Methylocaldum szegediense: one gene and its partners. The protein of the gene in region 2 binds, or shares a complex with, the protein of the main gene of each other region. Links are inferred from orthologs where the notes say so. Each region holds a gene or a part of one and is shown on either strand. Other genes may lie near its edges.

Region 1 (2,853 bases), 710 kb from region 2 along the record:
GATCGGCGAGGACGATTTCGATCGCATTTTTAGCCGCATCCGCGAGCGGGAGCTCGATTACTGGGCCGATCCCGGACAGCACCGGCGCGGCCAGATCAATCACAATGACGGCGGACGCGGACTGTACTTCGAAGATTCCGACGGTCACCTGCTCGAAATCATCACCCGCCCTTACGGTGCCGGTTGACTGCTGCCCCGGGACAAGGCCGTCTCCGTGATTGTTTCCGTCAAACCAGGAGGTCAATATGAAAAAATCGCCCGGATACCAGAAATGGCCCGAGCACAAAGTGCTGGAAAAGCATCTTCGTCAGAGGGTGCAGGTCAAGATTGACGGCGAAGTGATCGCCGATTCGAACGATGTGATTGAAGTCGACGAAGATCATCATCCCCCGCGTTACTACTTTCCTCGCTCCGACGTCAAAATGGAGAAGCTCGTACCATCGGACACCACCTCGGAGTGTCCGTTCAAGGGATTCGCTCACTACTTCGATCTGAGGTTGGGCGACAAGACATTAGAGGATTCGGTATGGACATACGAAGAACCCTATGAGGAGCATCGCGAGCTGAAAGACCGAGTCGCTTTTTACGACCACAAGTATCCGGACATACACATCGAGCTTGGAGTCTGACATTCGGCTGCCGGCACATCGTTCTGCAGTTCGGCCTGGCGCCTGAATTCGCCGGCATGATCTAAACGGGGTCGGACAGCGATCGTTCGCGCGCCATTTCACGGACGGCGTTGGCGGTTTCGAACCGCCTCGAGGTTCGAGTATGCTTCGGGAATGACCTCGTTGAGCTCATCTAGGACCGACCGCGCCGGTGCAAGCGGTTCCGAACCGATCCCTAGCCTTCGAAAAATCATCCACATCGACATGGATGCCTTCTATGCGGCGGTGGAACAGCGGGACTTTCCGGAATTGCGGGGTAAACCCGTGGTGGTCGGCGGCGCCCCGAACTCACGCGGCGTGGTGGCGACCTGCAGTTATGAAGCGAGGGCGTTCGGTATCCGATCGGCCATGCCCGCAGCCCAGGCGTACCGGCTGTGCCCGGAGGCGGTGTTCGTCCGGCCACGGTTCGACGTGTACCGAGCGGTTTCGGCACAGATTCGCGCCATCCTTCGCGAGTTTACCGATCGGGTCGAAGCCGTCTCGCTTGACGAAGCCTATCTGGATGTCACAGCCAGTCCTTTCTGCCAGGGTTCGGCCACGAGGATAGCCGAGGAGATCAAGCGCCGTATCCGCGAATCGACCGGACTCACCGCCTCCGCCGGAGTTTCCTACAACAAGTTCCTCGCCAAGATCGCCTCCGATCGCGACAAGCCGGACGGACTTTGTGTGATCACCCCGGAGCAAGGCAGGACCGTGATCGCGGATCTCCCCATCGGTGCTTTCCATGGCATAGGCAAGGCTACCGAGGCCAAGATGCTCGCCTTGGGCATTCGTTACGGCCGGGATCTGGAGCGCCTGCCGCTAGCTACCTTGATCCAGCATTTCGGCAAGGCAGGGGAGCATTATTACCGCATCGCGCGCGGTATCGACGAGCGGCCGGTCGTTCCCGACCGCCCGAGGAAATCTTGGGGCGCAGAAACCACATTTCCCGTCGATCTTTCGGACCGGGACGAGATGTGCGAACAGCTCGCAAAGCTGGCCGAAGGCGTACTCGACAAACTGTCCCGGCATGGCCTCACGGCTCGTGGCCTGACCGTCAAAGTCAAATACGACAACTTCGAGCTGGTTACCCGCGGCCGGACCTTGGACCGGCCTTTTCGCGATGTCCGTGATGTCGTCCCCCATCTCGCCGATCTTTTGGCCCGGACAGAAGCCGGTCGCCGCAAAGTTCGGCTGCTGGGCGTGAGTTTTTCGGTGCTGGAGAATGCGCAGCGTCCGGTAATCTTGGATCTCTTTACGCCGGATTGATCCAAAGTGCCGTCATCGCGATCTACCGCTATACGCGGGCTGGAAGTGGCGAGAATGTGTAGCTCTGGGCAGCCACGCTGTCCGGTAAACCGGTAGCGGCCGATCAGTCGGAAGCTCAAGTCATGCGCGCGACGATGGCATAGCGGCCCTTGTCGCGGCCCGAAGTCGGCTCGTTCATGAACTCGGCGATCAGCGGTTGGAAGCCGAGCGCGGCAAGCATGCTCAGTACTTTGTCGGGCGGAAAGGAGTCGTAGAAAAAGGTTTCGCCGAACATTGTGTCCGTGAACGGCGGATGTTCGGAGCCGCCTACCGTCAGCATCAGCCGGCCCCCTGGGATCAGCATTCTGGCGATGCGAGCCAGGATCGATGGGTGATACTTGCGCGGGATGTGGAAGAGGGCGTCCCAACAGACGACACCGGCGAAACGATCCTCGGTTTCGAATGCCTCGATCGTCGATTCGATCCAAGCCCCTGCGGGGAGGCGCGCTTTGGCGCGCTCGAGCAGCCGAACGGCCTGATCGATGCCGGTAAGCGCATGTCCCCGATTCAAAACGTATTCCGCCATTGGACGGCCGGTGCCGCAGCCCAGGTCCAAAATCGGGGAGGGCACGGGCAAACTGTGGAGAAAAGTGTCCAAGTACGTCTTTTCGCGGCCGTAAAAGGCATGGCGCGTCTGATCCCAGAACTCGGCAATGGCGTTGTAGGCGTCTCGATTCATGACGTGACTGGGCTTTCGGCCTTTCATCTCAGGGCTAGCCGCATGGGAATCATGGTCGATTTCGCGAAGCCGAACCGCTCGTAGAATCGGTGAGCGTCAACGTTGGACGCGTCGGTTAGGAGCGTGATTCGCGCACATCCCCGTTCGCGGGAAATCCGCAGTGCATGATCGAGAAGCTTACTGCCGATCCCTTCGTCTCTCCGGGAGGGATCGACGATC
Region 2 (8,081 bases):
CTTCAATAGCCTTCTGGAAAACAAACATCAAGTAGTCTTGACCTGCGACCGTTATCCCAAGGAAATCAAGGGTCTCGAAGAGCGATTGAAGTCGCGTTTCGGCTGGGGCCTTCCCGTGGCGATCGAGCCGCCGGATTTGGAAACCCGCGTGGCAATTCTGATGAGCAAGGCACAGCACGCTGGTGTCGATTTGTCGCCGGAAGTGGCGTTCTTTATCGGCAAGCGGATCCGCTCGAACATCCGCGAATTGGAAGGGGCGTTACGGCGCGTTATCGCCAATGCCCACTTCACCGGCAAGCCGATTACGCTGGAATTTACCAAAGAGGCGCTTAGGGATTTGATCGCGCTTCAGGATCGCATGATCAATATCGAAAACATCCAGAAGACGGTTGCGGAATACTACAAGATCCGAGTGGCGGACCTCCTTGCGAACAAACGGACCCGGTCGGTGACGCGTCCTCGGCAAATCGCCATGGCGTTGGCCAAAGAGCTGACCAATCACAGCTTGCCGGAAATCGGACAGCAGTTCGGCGGGCGGGACCATACCACCGTTTTGCACGCGTGTCGTAAGGTCCAGGAACTGAAAGAAAGCGATAGCAAGTTTGCAGAGGACTACTCGAACCTCATGCGTACCCTATCGAACTAGCCCTGACGGAGCCGTGGCTTGAAGTGTCGGCACCTTTGGTCTAACGCGTTTAGCATCCAACACATGAGCTCATTATGAAGTTCACGATAAGCCGGGAGAATTTGCTGACCCCCTTGCAGCAGGTGGTCGGCGTCATCGAACGACGCCAAACCCTGCCGATTCTGTCCAACGTGCTTCTGAAGCTTTCCGATGGCGTTTTGGAGCTGACGGGTACGGATTTGGAAGTCCAGCTGGTTACCAAAGCACTAGTAGAAAGTGGCGAGGCGGGCTCGGTTACGGTGCCGGCGCGCAAGTTCCTGGATATTTTCCGCCTTCTGCCGGAGAAAAGCGTGGTCAATCTCGAGTGCAGGCAAGAAAAATTCGTAATCCAGTGCGGATCCAGCCGTTTCAATTTGAGCACCCTGCCGGCGGAAAATTATCCGGAGTTCGAGGCGGGAACGCCGGAAGTCGAGGTTGCTGTTCCTCGCGATTGCTTGAAACGTGCACTCGAAAAGACCATCTTCGCGATGGCGCAACAAGACGTTCGTTATTATCTGAACGGATTGTTGCTGGATTTGGATGCCCAAATGCTTCGAGCGGTTTCGTCGGACGGACATCGTCTGGCGTATTTCGAGCAGCCGCTGGAGAACGGGCCGGAAGAGGGACGACAGATCATCGTTCCCAGAAAGGGCATACTGGAATTGAATCGGTTGTTGGACGAGGGAGAGAATCCGGTCACGATTCAAATCGCACCCAACAGTCTGCGCGTCGATCTGGGAACAGTTCGCTTTGCCGCTAAGTTGATCGAAGGGAGATTTCCGGATTATCAGCGTGTGATGCCGCGTGATTTGACGCGAGTGGTCCTCGTTGAAAAGACCGCATTCAAGGGGGCGTTGACGCGCGTCTCTGTATTGTCGAACGAAAAATACCGGGGTGTCAGCATGGAAGTCAGCGAAGAAGGAACGATGTGCCTCAAAGCCCAGAATCCTGAGCACGAAGAGGCCGAAGAATGGATTGCGGTCGAACTGAACGGCAAGGGAGTTTCGGTCGGATTCAATGCGTCCTATCTCTTGGATGCCGTCAACAATGTGGACTCCGAAAGCGTCAAGCTATCCTTCACCGAGAGCGCCAACAGCTGCCTAATCGAAGATTGCGAGGACAGGCAGTTCAAATTCATCGTCATGCCTATGCGCCTTTGAGTGCGAGGCATGTTTCGCCAACATGGTGCGGAGCGGTTTCGGACCGATCCATGCACGGTGTCATGGGTGACCGATGCCGCGTATGAGCCTGGTCAAAATCGAGGCCCGTGATGTCCGCAATATCGAGTACGCCGCGATAGAGCCATCCCCACACCTCAACTTCGTCGTTGGCCCGAATGCCAGCGGCAAGACATCCTTGCTCGAGGCGGTTTATTTATTGGGGAGAGCGCGCTCGTTTCGTACGTCCCAAATCAGCCAAGTCATCCGTTTCGGCCAAAGTGGGCTAATGGTGACCGGAAAGGTCGTGAACGAAACCGGGTCGGCGATACCTATAGGCGTTCGTATCACGCGTGGCGAACGGGAGATTCATCTCGAGGGACGGAAGATCCAATCAAGTGCCGAACTCATCGGTGCCTTTCCGGTTCTCGTCATTCAACCATCAAGCAGCACTTTACTGGAAGGCGCCCCGAAATACCGCCGGCAATTTCTCGATTGGGGGGTGTTTCACTTCGAGAAATCCTATTTGGATTGCTGGCGACGCTATGTCAGAGCGTTGAGCCAACGTAACACCCTATTGCGGGAAAAGCGACTGGGTGACATCGAGTTATGGAACAGGGAGGTGGCGCGATACGGTACAATAATAAGCAGTGCGCGCGACCGTTATGCGGAAAAACTGAAGCCGTTTTTCTTGCGAAGCGCCGCGCAATTTTTCGAGGGTTTCGAGTTTGAGCTCCACTTACAGTCCGGATGGAGCAAGAACAAAACTCTGGAAGCGGCGTTGCAAGAAGATGTCGCATCGGACATTCGCCTCGGATATACGCAATCGGGTCCCCACAAAGCCGACTTCTCGATCTCGCTGGAAGGCCGTCCGGCGAGAGCTTACCTCTCCCGCGGCCAAATGAAACTTTTGGTGTATTCGCTTTTGTTGGCTCAGGCGTTGCTCATGGAAGAGAGCGTAGGTGGGAGCGCATGCGTACTGATTGATGATATTGCTTCAGAGCTGGATGAGCACAACAAAAACAGACTTCTCGGCTTGTTACGGGAGCATCCCACTCAATTTTTCATCACCGCGACGGCTGACCGAATCATTAGAGACGCCGTAGACCATGATGCCGCAGTGTTCCACGTGGAACATGGGCAAGTAACGCAAGCGTAAACCAAGAATGAGCATGACCAAACTCGCTAAAGATTATGACAGCACCGCCATCAAGGTCCTGAAGGGGCTCGATGCCGTCCGTAAGCGCCCGGGTATGTATATCGGTGATACTGACGACGGCTCGGGCCTTCATCACATGGTCTTCGAGGTTGTCGATAATTCTATCGATGAGGCTCTGGCCGGGCACTGCAAGACGATCCGAGTCATTATTCACAGCGACGAATCAGTAACCGTCGCCGATGACGGCCGCGGAATTCCGGTCGATATTCACGAAGAAGAGGGCCGTTCCGCCGCCGAGGTCATCATGACCGTTTTACACGCGGGGGGCAAATTCGACGATAACGTCTATAAGGTTTCCGGCGGACTTCACGGCGTTGGCGTCTCGGTTGTGAATGCCCTATCCGAACATTTGATACTCGAAATTAAACGCGGCGGAAAACGTTATCGGCAAGAGTACCGCGACGGCGAGCCCTTGGCACCCCTTGCGCAGATCGGCGACGCGGACGGAACCGGGACGACCATCCGCTTCAAACCCAGCCCCGCTATCTTTAGCAATATCGAGTTTCATTACGACATTCTCGCCAAGCGTCTCCGCGAACTGTCGTTCCTAAATTCTGGTGTTCGCATAACGCTTGAGGACGAACGTACTGCGAAAACTGATGTCTTCGAGTTCGAGGGAGGCATCCGGGCTTTTGTCGAACATCTGAACAAGAACAAGACTCCCTTGTTCGACAAGGTCTTTTACTTCCAGACGGAGAAGGACGGCATGGTGGTCGAGGTCGCCATGCAGTGGAACGATTCGTATCAAGAGAACATCTTCTGTTTCACTAATAATATTCCGCAACGCGATGGAGGCACCCATCTGGCCGGTTTCCGCGCCGCGCTTACCCGCACGCTCAATCAATACATCGAAGAACAGGGCTTGTTGAAAAAGCAGAAAATCCCAACCTCGGGCGATGATGCTCGTGAAGGCTTAACCGCGGTCCTCTCGGTCAAGGTTCCCGACCCGAAGTTTTCGTCTCAGACCAAAGACAAGCTCGTCTCCTCTGAGGTAAAGCCTGTCGTGGAGTCGGCCATGGGGGAAAAATTTCAAGAGTTTCTCCTGGAAAACCCCTCGATCGCCCGTCTCATCGCAAACAAGATGATCGATGCCGCCCGTGCCCGGGAGGCGGCCCGCAAGGCGCGAGAAATGACCCGACGGAAGAACGCCTTGGACATCGCCGGGTTGCCTGGCAAGCTGGCGGATTGCCAGGAACGCGATCCGACTTTGTCAGAGCTGTTCATCGTAGAGGGCGATTCCGCCGGCGGGTCGGCCAAACAAGGCCGCGATCGGCGCACTCAAGCGATACTTCCCCTCAAAGGTAAGATTCTCAACGTCGAGCGGGCCCGGTTCGACAAGATGCTGTCCTCCGAAGAAGTCGGCACGCTCATCACTGCCCTTGGCTGCGGAATTGGCCGGGAAGAATACGATCCGAACAAGTTACGCTACCATCGCATCATCATCATGACCGATGCCGATATCGACGGTTCGCACATCCGTACGCTGCTTTTGACCTTCTTCTATCGGCAGATGCCCGAGCTAATCGAGCGCGGCCACATCTATATCGCCCAGCCGCCGCTTTACAAAGTCAAGAAAGGCAAGCAGGAACATTACGTTAAGGATGACGCCGAACTCAATGAATATCTATTGCAGCTTGCACTCGAAAAAACCCGTCTTCACATCGACGAAACCACGCCCCCGATCCAGGGTCAGGGACTCGAGCAACTTGCACGGGAATATTTGACCATCCAGTCCCTGATTCAACGTCTCGCTCATCGCTACGACGAGACTTTGCTAAACACGCTCCTCGAACATCCGGTCCTCGATGCTACCGCGATGAGCGATCCGAAGGCGACCGAAGCCTGGTTCGCGGCTTTGGTCGATCGGTTAAACAGCACTGACCGCAGTGCAAGCTTTGCCATCGACTTGGATTTTACTCACCAGCCCGACGGCTTTCGGGCCCATGTCAGTAGGCGCTTGCACGGAGTTCATAAGACCTTCGACATCAACGCTGCATTCTTCAACGGGGGCGATTATAAACGTCTGGCCTCCTTCAACCAGAAAGTCGAGGGTCTTTTCGGCGAGCACTCCTTCCTAGCATGGGAGGATAAAAAGGAACGGGTAAGGAACTTCAAACAGGCTTTCGGATGGATGATGACGGAGGCGAAGAAGGGACAGCATATCCAGCGCTATAAAGGGCTCGGCGAGATGAATCCGGAGCAGTTATGGGAAACGACTTTGGATTCGAACACGCGCCGCTTGTTACAGGTGAAAATCGAGGACGCTATAGCCGCCGATGAAGTCTTTTCCACCCTGATGGGCGATCAGGTTGAGCCCAGACGGGATTTCATCGAGAAAAACGCTTTGGAAGTCGCCAACCTGGACATTTGACCGCTAACCCAAAGTCGGAAAATGTTCCTATCCGACTGGAAAAAGCTTTCCGAGCTCTAGCCATCTCGGCCGATCTAGAAACCGGCCCCTCTCGCAGCGGGCCTTTCCAATCGCTCGGAAAAGCTCGAACCGTTGAAGCCATACGCAAATGTTCCACGTGGAACAGCTGGCCTGGTTACCCACCCCGACCCGCATTCCCGGTATACTTCTTCGCCGAGCTTCCGAGCGTTTCCGATTCGTACCACTTTTTTTCCCGAACACATCCGAATCCTATTCACGGAGAGACACCCAAATGTTGCCCTATCCTTCAATCGATCCAGTGGCTATCAGCATCGGTCCCTTGAAGATTCATTGGTATGGGCTTATGTATGTCATCGGCATCGGCGGTGCATGGTGGCTGGCTCGGCGCCGTGCAAAAGAGCCCGGGCTTCCTTGGAGTCCCGCCCAGGTCGAAGACCTCGTCTTTTATACCGCGCTCGGCCTCGTGGTCGGCGGCCGAGTCGGATACATGCTGTTCTATAGCTTGCCTGCCTTCCTCCAAGACCCTTTGATGCTGTTCCGAGTTTGGGAAGGCGGTATGGCTTTTCACGGCGGATTGCTAGGCGCGCTGGTCGCGATGTGGATTTTCTCTCGACGCCAGAACACGCCTTTTTTTGCGGTTACCGATTTCGTCGCCCGCTATGTGCCGATAGGCCTCTTTACTGGTCGAATCGGTAACTTCATCAACGGTGAGCTTTGGGGAAAACCGACCAACGTCCCTTGGGCGATGGTATTTCCCGATGCCGGCCCCGAGCCACGCCATCCGACTCAACTATACGAGGCCTTTCTCGAAGGAATCGTCCTTTTCGCCGCACTCCATTTTTTCAGCCGCCGCTCGCCCCCAACCATGGCCGTAAGCGGGCTGTTTCTTCTGCTCTATGGTATCTTCCGCTTCCTGATCGAGTTCGTGCGATTGCCCGATGCACATATCGGTTATCTTGCATTCGGCTGGCTCACCATGGGGCAGATATTGAGTTTCCCTATGATCATCGTCGGAATTCTCCTTTTGGTGCTCGCTTATCGTCGCCCGATCACATCCATTTTGAGTACCGACAACTCCTGAAAACCCTCTACGGTCACTGCGCAAAGCACGACTCTCGATAACTTGAGACCCGACACCATGCCTCATCCAGAAGAGCAGTATCTCACTTTGCTTCGCAACCTAATAACCGAAGGGGATGAGCGAGTCGATCGAACCGGCGTAGGCACCCGCGCGTTGTTCGGCTACACCATGCGGTTCGACCTTAGCGCCGGATTTCCGCTGTTCACCACCAAGCGGATCTTCTGGAAAACGGCTTTCAAGGAACTCTTATGGATGTTGTCGGGAGGACGGAACATCCGCGAGCTATTGGAGCAAAATGTAAGGATATGGACCGACTGGCCTTTAAAAAAATACCGTGACGCAACCGGCGAGCAGGTGAGTCAAGATGAATTCGAGCGACGGATCATGAGCGACGCCGCGTTTGCCGCCCGTTGGGGCGACCTCGGACCCGTGTATGGCTATCAATGGCGTCACTGGCCGACTTACGACGGCAAAGAAATCGACCAGCTTCAGCAACTGATCGAAGGATTAAAAAACGACCCCAGTTCCCGCCGTTTACTTTTCGAGGGTTGGAACGTCGCTCAGTTGGAAGATATGGCGCTTCCACCCTGCCACAAGACCTACCAATTCTTCGTCTGCCAAGCGACGAACACCTTGTCCGGTGCGTTAATGCAGCGCTCAGCCGACGCCTATCTGGGCCTCGGTTGGAACATCGCCAATCTCGCCTTGATGACCCACCTTCTCGCCCACCAATGTGGTTACGCACCCGGAGAAATCGTCTGGTTCGGTTGCGACGTGCACCTCTACCTGAATCACATCCCGCAAGCGCGGCTCCAGATCGAACGCGAGCCGCGCGCGTTCCCGCGGCTACATATCAAGCGCAAACCCACCGATCTGTTCAGCTACCGGATCGACGATTTTCAGATCGAGGGCTACGACCCTCATCCTCACATACCAGCCGACGTGGCAGTCTGACCGCAGCCGACCGATCCTCAATCGCGCTCGAAAAGTCGAGCCCTGTTACGGAGCTCGGCTGTCGGTTAACCGGCTGTTTCCGGCTTCCAATTGTTTCCTATTTCGCCCCGCCGCGCTGGGTCCTCAATTCCGTGATATCCATGCGCGGCAACCTCACCACGAATTCACTCCCCAGACCCGGGCCTTTGCTCGAAGCTTCGATACTCCCGCCGTGCATTTCGACCAGTTTTCGCACCAGGGTCAGGCCGATTCCGAGGCCCCCTTGCGACCGGTCCAAGGAGCGATCGGCCTGCGTGAAAAGGTCAAAAATATGAGGCAAAAGCTCCGGCGGAATACCGATCCCAGTGTCGCTAACCGAGACTACGACTTTGCCGTGATCTACGACCGCCGTAAGATCGATACGCCCGCCATGCGGTGTGTATTTGGCTGCATTGTTCAGGAGATTGGTCAATATTTGAACCAGCCTGACGCTATCTCCCTTTAGCCATACCGGCTCGTCCGGGTAGGAGATCGAAAGCTGATGCTCCTGGGCCTTGATGATGCCCTCAGTCGCTTCTACCGCGCGCTCGATGACTTCCGACAGTTCTATCGCTTCCTGCTTGAGCGTGATCTTT
Region 3 (2,839 bases), 1.8 Mb from region 2 along the record:
TCATGCCGGTGATACCCGAATGCGCCATACAGGACGATTCGGCAACGCCATAAAGCTGATTGGAGAATGCTCTAAACCCTATCGCAATAGGCGTTCGCCCAGAGCCCTTTGACAGGCGTTAGCCCCTCCTGGGGTAGGTTCTTCGCCAAACAGACCAATTTTTACCTGTGAAGCGACGATGAATCGCTGGGCCGGATTGACTGGCATCGAATTCATTCTGCTGTCGTCCCTCGTCACACGTGAAAGCTGCTGCTCAGGATAACCGCGCGATAGGCGAGATCGTTTGACCTTGAAGACCGGGCACTAATCGACGATAATGCATATTCTTTAGCCCAACCGCGATCCTGGTTGGGTCGCCGAGTTCAATGGCGAGTCGCGTCGGTCCCCTCGCAACGATACGCTGTAAACCCCGTCAGGCCCGGAAGGGAGCAGCGGTAGCATCGGATTCGTGTGCCGGGGTGCGGCTGGCGTGGCTTGCCGCCCTAATTCATTCGTCCGGTCGATCGCGTGCACAAACCCGCAATGCCGTATCAGGCTCTAGCCCGGAAATGGCGCCCTCGCACTTTTAGCGAAATCGTCGGCCAGGAGCATGTCGTTCGAGCGTTGATCCATGCGATTGAGTTCGACCGCATGCATCATGCCTATCTCTTCACCGGTACCCGTGGCGTGGGCAAGACCACTATTGCTCGAATTCTCGCCAAGGCGCTCAATTGCGAGGGTCGAAAAACATCCGATCCGTGCGGCGAATGCGTGATCTGCCGAGAAGTGGACGAAGGCCGCTTTGTCGATTTGATCGAAGTGGACGCCGCCTCGCGTACCAAGGTCGAAGATACCCGCGATCTGCTCGAGAACGTTCAATACGCGCCGAGCCAGGGGCGATACAAGGTTTACTTGATCGACGAAGTGCACATGCTGTCGGGGCACAGCTTCAACGCTCTGCTCAAGACGCTCGAAGAGCCGCCTCCCCACATCAAATTCCTGTTGGCCACGACCGATCCGCAAAAAATTCCGGTCACGGTGCTGTCCAGATGCCTTCAATTTAGTTTGAAGCGGCTGACTCCGGACCAGATTCGAAGCCAAATGGAAGAGATTCTGAGGCGTGAGAACATCGAGTACGAAGTCAACGCCGTAAAGCTGCTCGCCCGGGCAGCGGAAGGCTCCATGCGTGACGGACTGAGCCTTCTTGATCAGGCGATCGTCCACGGCGGCGGTCGCCTTCGGGAAACCGACGTCAGCCTCATGCTAGGTACCGTCGCGAGGCATCCGGTTTTCGAGCTCCTGTCGGCGCTCGCCGAGGGAGACGCGGCGGCGCTGCTTCGGCAGATCGATCAGATGGCGGAACACACGCCGAACTTCGCCGACGTGCTGCAGCAAATCCTGATCGTCCTGCATCACGCCTCGCTAGCCCAGTGGGTACCCGAGGCGATCAGGCGCGAGGATGACGCCGATCGGATTCTCGATCTAGCCCGCCGGATCAGCGCAGAGGATTTACAGCTTTTTTATCAGATCGGCTTGATCGGTCAGCGGGATTTGCCACTCGCCCCTGACCCGCGCTCGGGCTTTGAAATGGTGATGCTGCGCATGCTGGCATTTCGTCCGGCGACATCATCGGCGGACATGCAGAGCGGCGTCGATGCGACGCCCCCTAAGACAAACGAATCGCCGAAAACAACCCGAAAGGTCGATGTTCGTCCCACGCCTGCGCCGGTTCAGACCGACCCTGTGCCGGTCAAGAACGAGACCAAGACCGACACCGGGGGAGTACCTCAGACCGGAGCGCCCCATGATTGGCACGAACTGATCCGGGCGATGGGCATCACCGGCTTGACTCGCGAACTGGCGAACAATTGCGTATTGCTGGACCTGGATGAAAAACGCTGCATTCTTGCGCTCGACCCGCAACATGCTCATCTCCGCGTCAGCCGGGTGGAAGCCAACTTGGAAAAGGCACTGAGGGATTATTTCCGAAGCCCTCTGAAATTGACGATCAAGATCGAGGCGCCCGGACAGGAAACACCCGCTAAGCTCATTCAGCGCGAAAAAGAGGAACGCCAACGGAACGCGGAAATCGAAATAGAGCAAGACGAGAACGTCAGAGCACTGAAAGAGCGTTTCGACGCACGTATCGTCCCTGGTTCCACCAAACCCATAGACTAATGGAGAATCCCATGAAAAACCCGCTCGCCAATCTCATGCAGCAAGCACAGAAGATGCAGGAGAACCTACAAAAAGCACAGGAGGAATTGGCCGCTTTGGAAGTTCAGGGCGAATCCGGCGGCGGACTCGTTCGGATCATCATGAACGGCAAAAAAGAAGTAAAAAAAGTCAGCATTGACGAAAGCCTAGTAAAAGAAGATCGGGATATGCTAGAAGACCTGGTCGCCGCCGCCGTAAATGACGCCATAAACCGAGTCAACCGCCTGAAGCAGGAAAAAATGGCGGCCTTGACCGGCGGTATCGAACTACCCGCCGGATTCAAATTGCCGTTTTGAAACACGCTCGCTGCAAGACCGAACCCTATCGTAGCCCATGCCTAAGACCGGGGCTTTGTCCCAACTGATGCAAGCCCTACGCTGCCTTCCAGGGGTCGGCCCCAAGTCGGCCCAGCGGATGACCTTCCATCTGCTCCAACGCGACCGGCAAGGCGCGCGAAATCTCGCCGAATCCTTGCTCGCCGCCCTCGAAAAGGTCGGCCATTGTGCGCTATGCCGCACCTTGACCGAAGGCGAGCTTTGTAACATTTGCACTAACCCCGATCGCGACAAAACGCAGCTGTGCATCGTGGAAACGCCCGCCGAGGTTTATGCGATCAGCCAGGCAACCGGCTTCAAGGGTCTCT

Evidence for each region.
Region 1: the proteins of dnaN (region 2) and dinB are in contact, whole or in part, in a solved structure (PDB 1OK7), measured with the Escherichia coli proteins. The link is inferred for Methylocaldum szegediense from one-to-one orthologs.
Region 3: the proteins of dnaN (region 2) and dnaX are in contact, whole or in part, in a cryo-EM structure (PDB 8GIZ), measured with the Escherichia coli proteins. The link is inferred for Methylocaldum szegediense from one-to-one orthologs.

Annotation. Positions count from the first base shown.
Region 1 is NZ_OX458333.1:2,290,605-2,293,457, reverse strand. It holds dinB (DNA polymerase IV), read left to right. Parts: upstream 1-791; coding sequence 792-1,916; downstream 1,917-2,853. Other genes in the region: QEN43_RS09800 (GNAT family N-acetyltransferase), read right to left, coding at 2,658-2,853; QEN43_RS09805 (class I SAM-dependent DNA methyltransferase), read right to left, coding at 2,032-2,634; QEN43_RS09815 (DUF427 domain-containing protein), read left to right, coding at 246-629; QEN43_RS09820 (VOC family protein), read left to right, coding at 1-187. UniProt on the Escherichia coli protein: Poorly processive, error-prone DNA polymerase involved in translesion repair and untargeted mutagenesis. Copies undamaged DNA at stalled replication forks, which arise in vivo from mismatched or misaligned primer ends.
Region 2 is NZ_OX458333.1:2,999,996-3,008,076, reverse strand. What follows is about bases 1-2,772. They hold dnaN (DNA polymerase III subunit beta), read left to right. Parts: upstream 1-720; coding sequence 721-1,824; downstream 1,825-2,772. Other genes in these bases: recF (DNA replication/repair protein RecF), read left to right, coding at 1,907-2,772; dnaA (chromosomal replication initiator protein DnaA), read left to right, coding at 1-646. Outside these bases: more of recF, read left to right, coding at 2,773-2,980; gyrB (DNA topoisomerase (ATP-hydrolyzing) subunit B), read left to right, coding at 2,988-5,411; lgt (prolipoprotein diacylglyceryl transferase), read left to right, coding at 5,704-6,513; thyA (thymidylate synthase), read left to right, coding at 6,571-7,467; QEN43_RS12920 (sensor histidine kinase), read right to left, coding at 7,565-8,081. UniProt on the Escherichia coli protein: Confers DNA tethering and processivity to DNA polymerases and other proteins. Acts as a clamp, forming a ring around DNA (a reaction catalyzed by the clamp-loading complex) which diffuses in an ATP-independent manner freely and bidirectionally along dsDNA.
Region 3 is NZ_OX458333.1:4,829,276-4,832,114, reverse strand. It holds dnaX (DNA polymerase III subunit gamma/tau), read left to right. Parts: upstream 1-522; coding sequence 523-2,157; downstream 2,158-2,839. Other genes in the region: recR (recombination mediator RecR), read left to right, coding at 2,530-2,839; QEN43_RS21200 (YbaB/EbfC family nucleoid-associated protein), read left to right, coding at 2,169-2,492. UniProt on the Escherichia coli protein: Part of the beta sliding clamp loading complex, which hydrolyzes ATP to load the beta clamp onto primed DNA to form the DNA replication pre-initiation complex.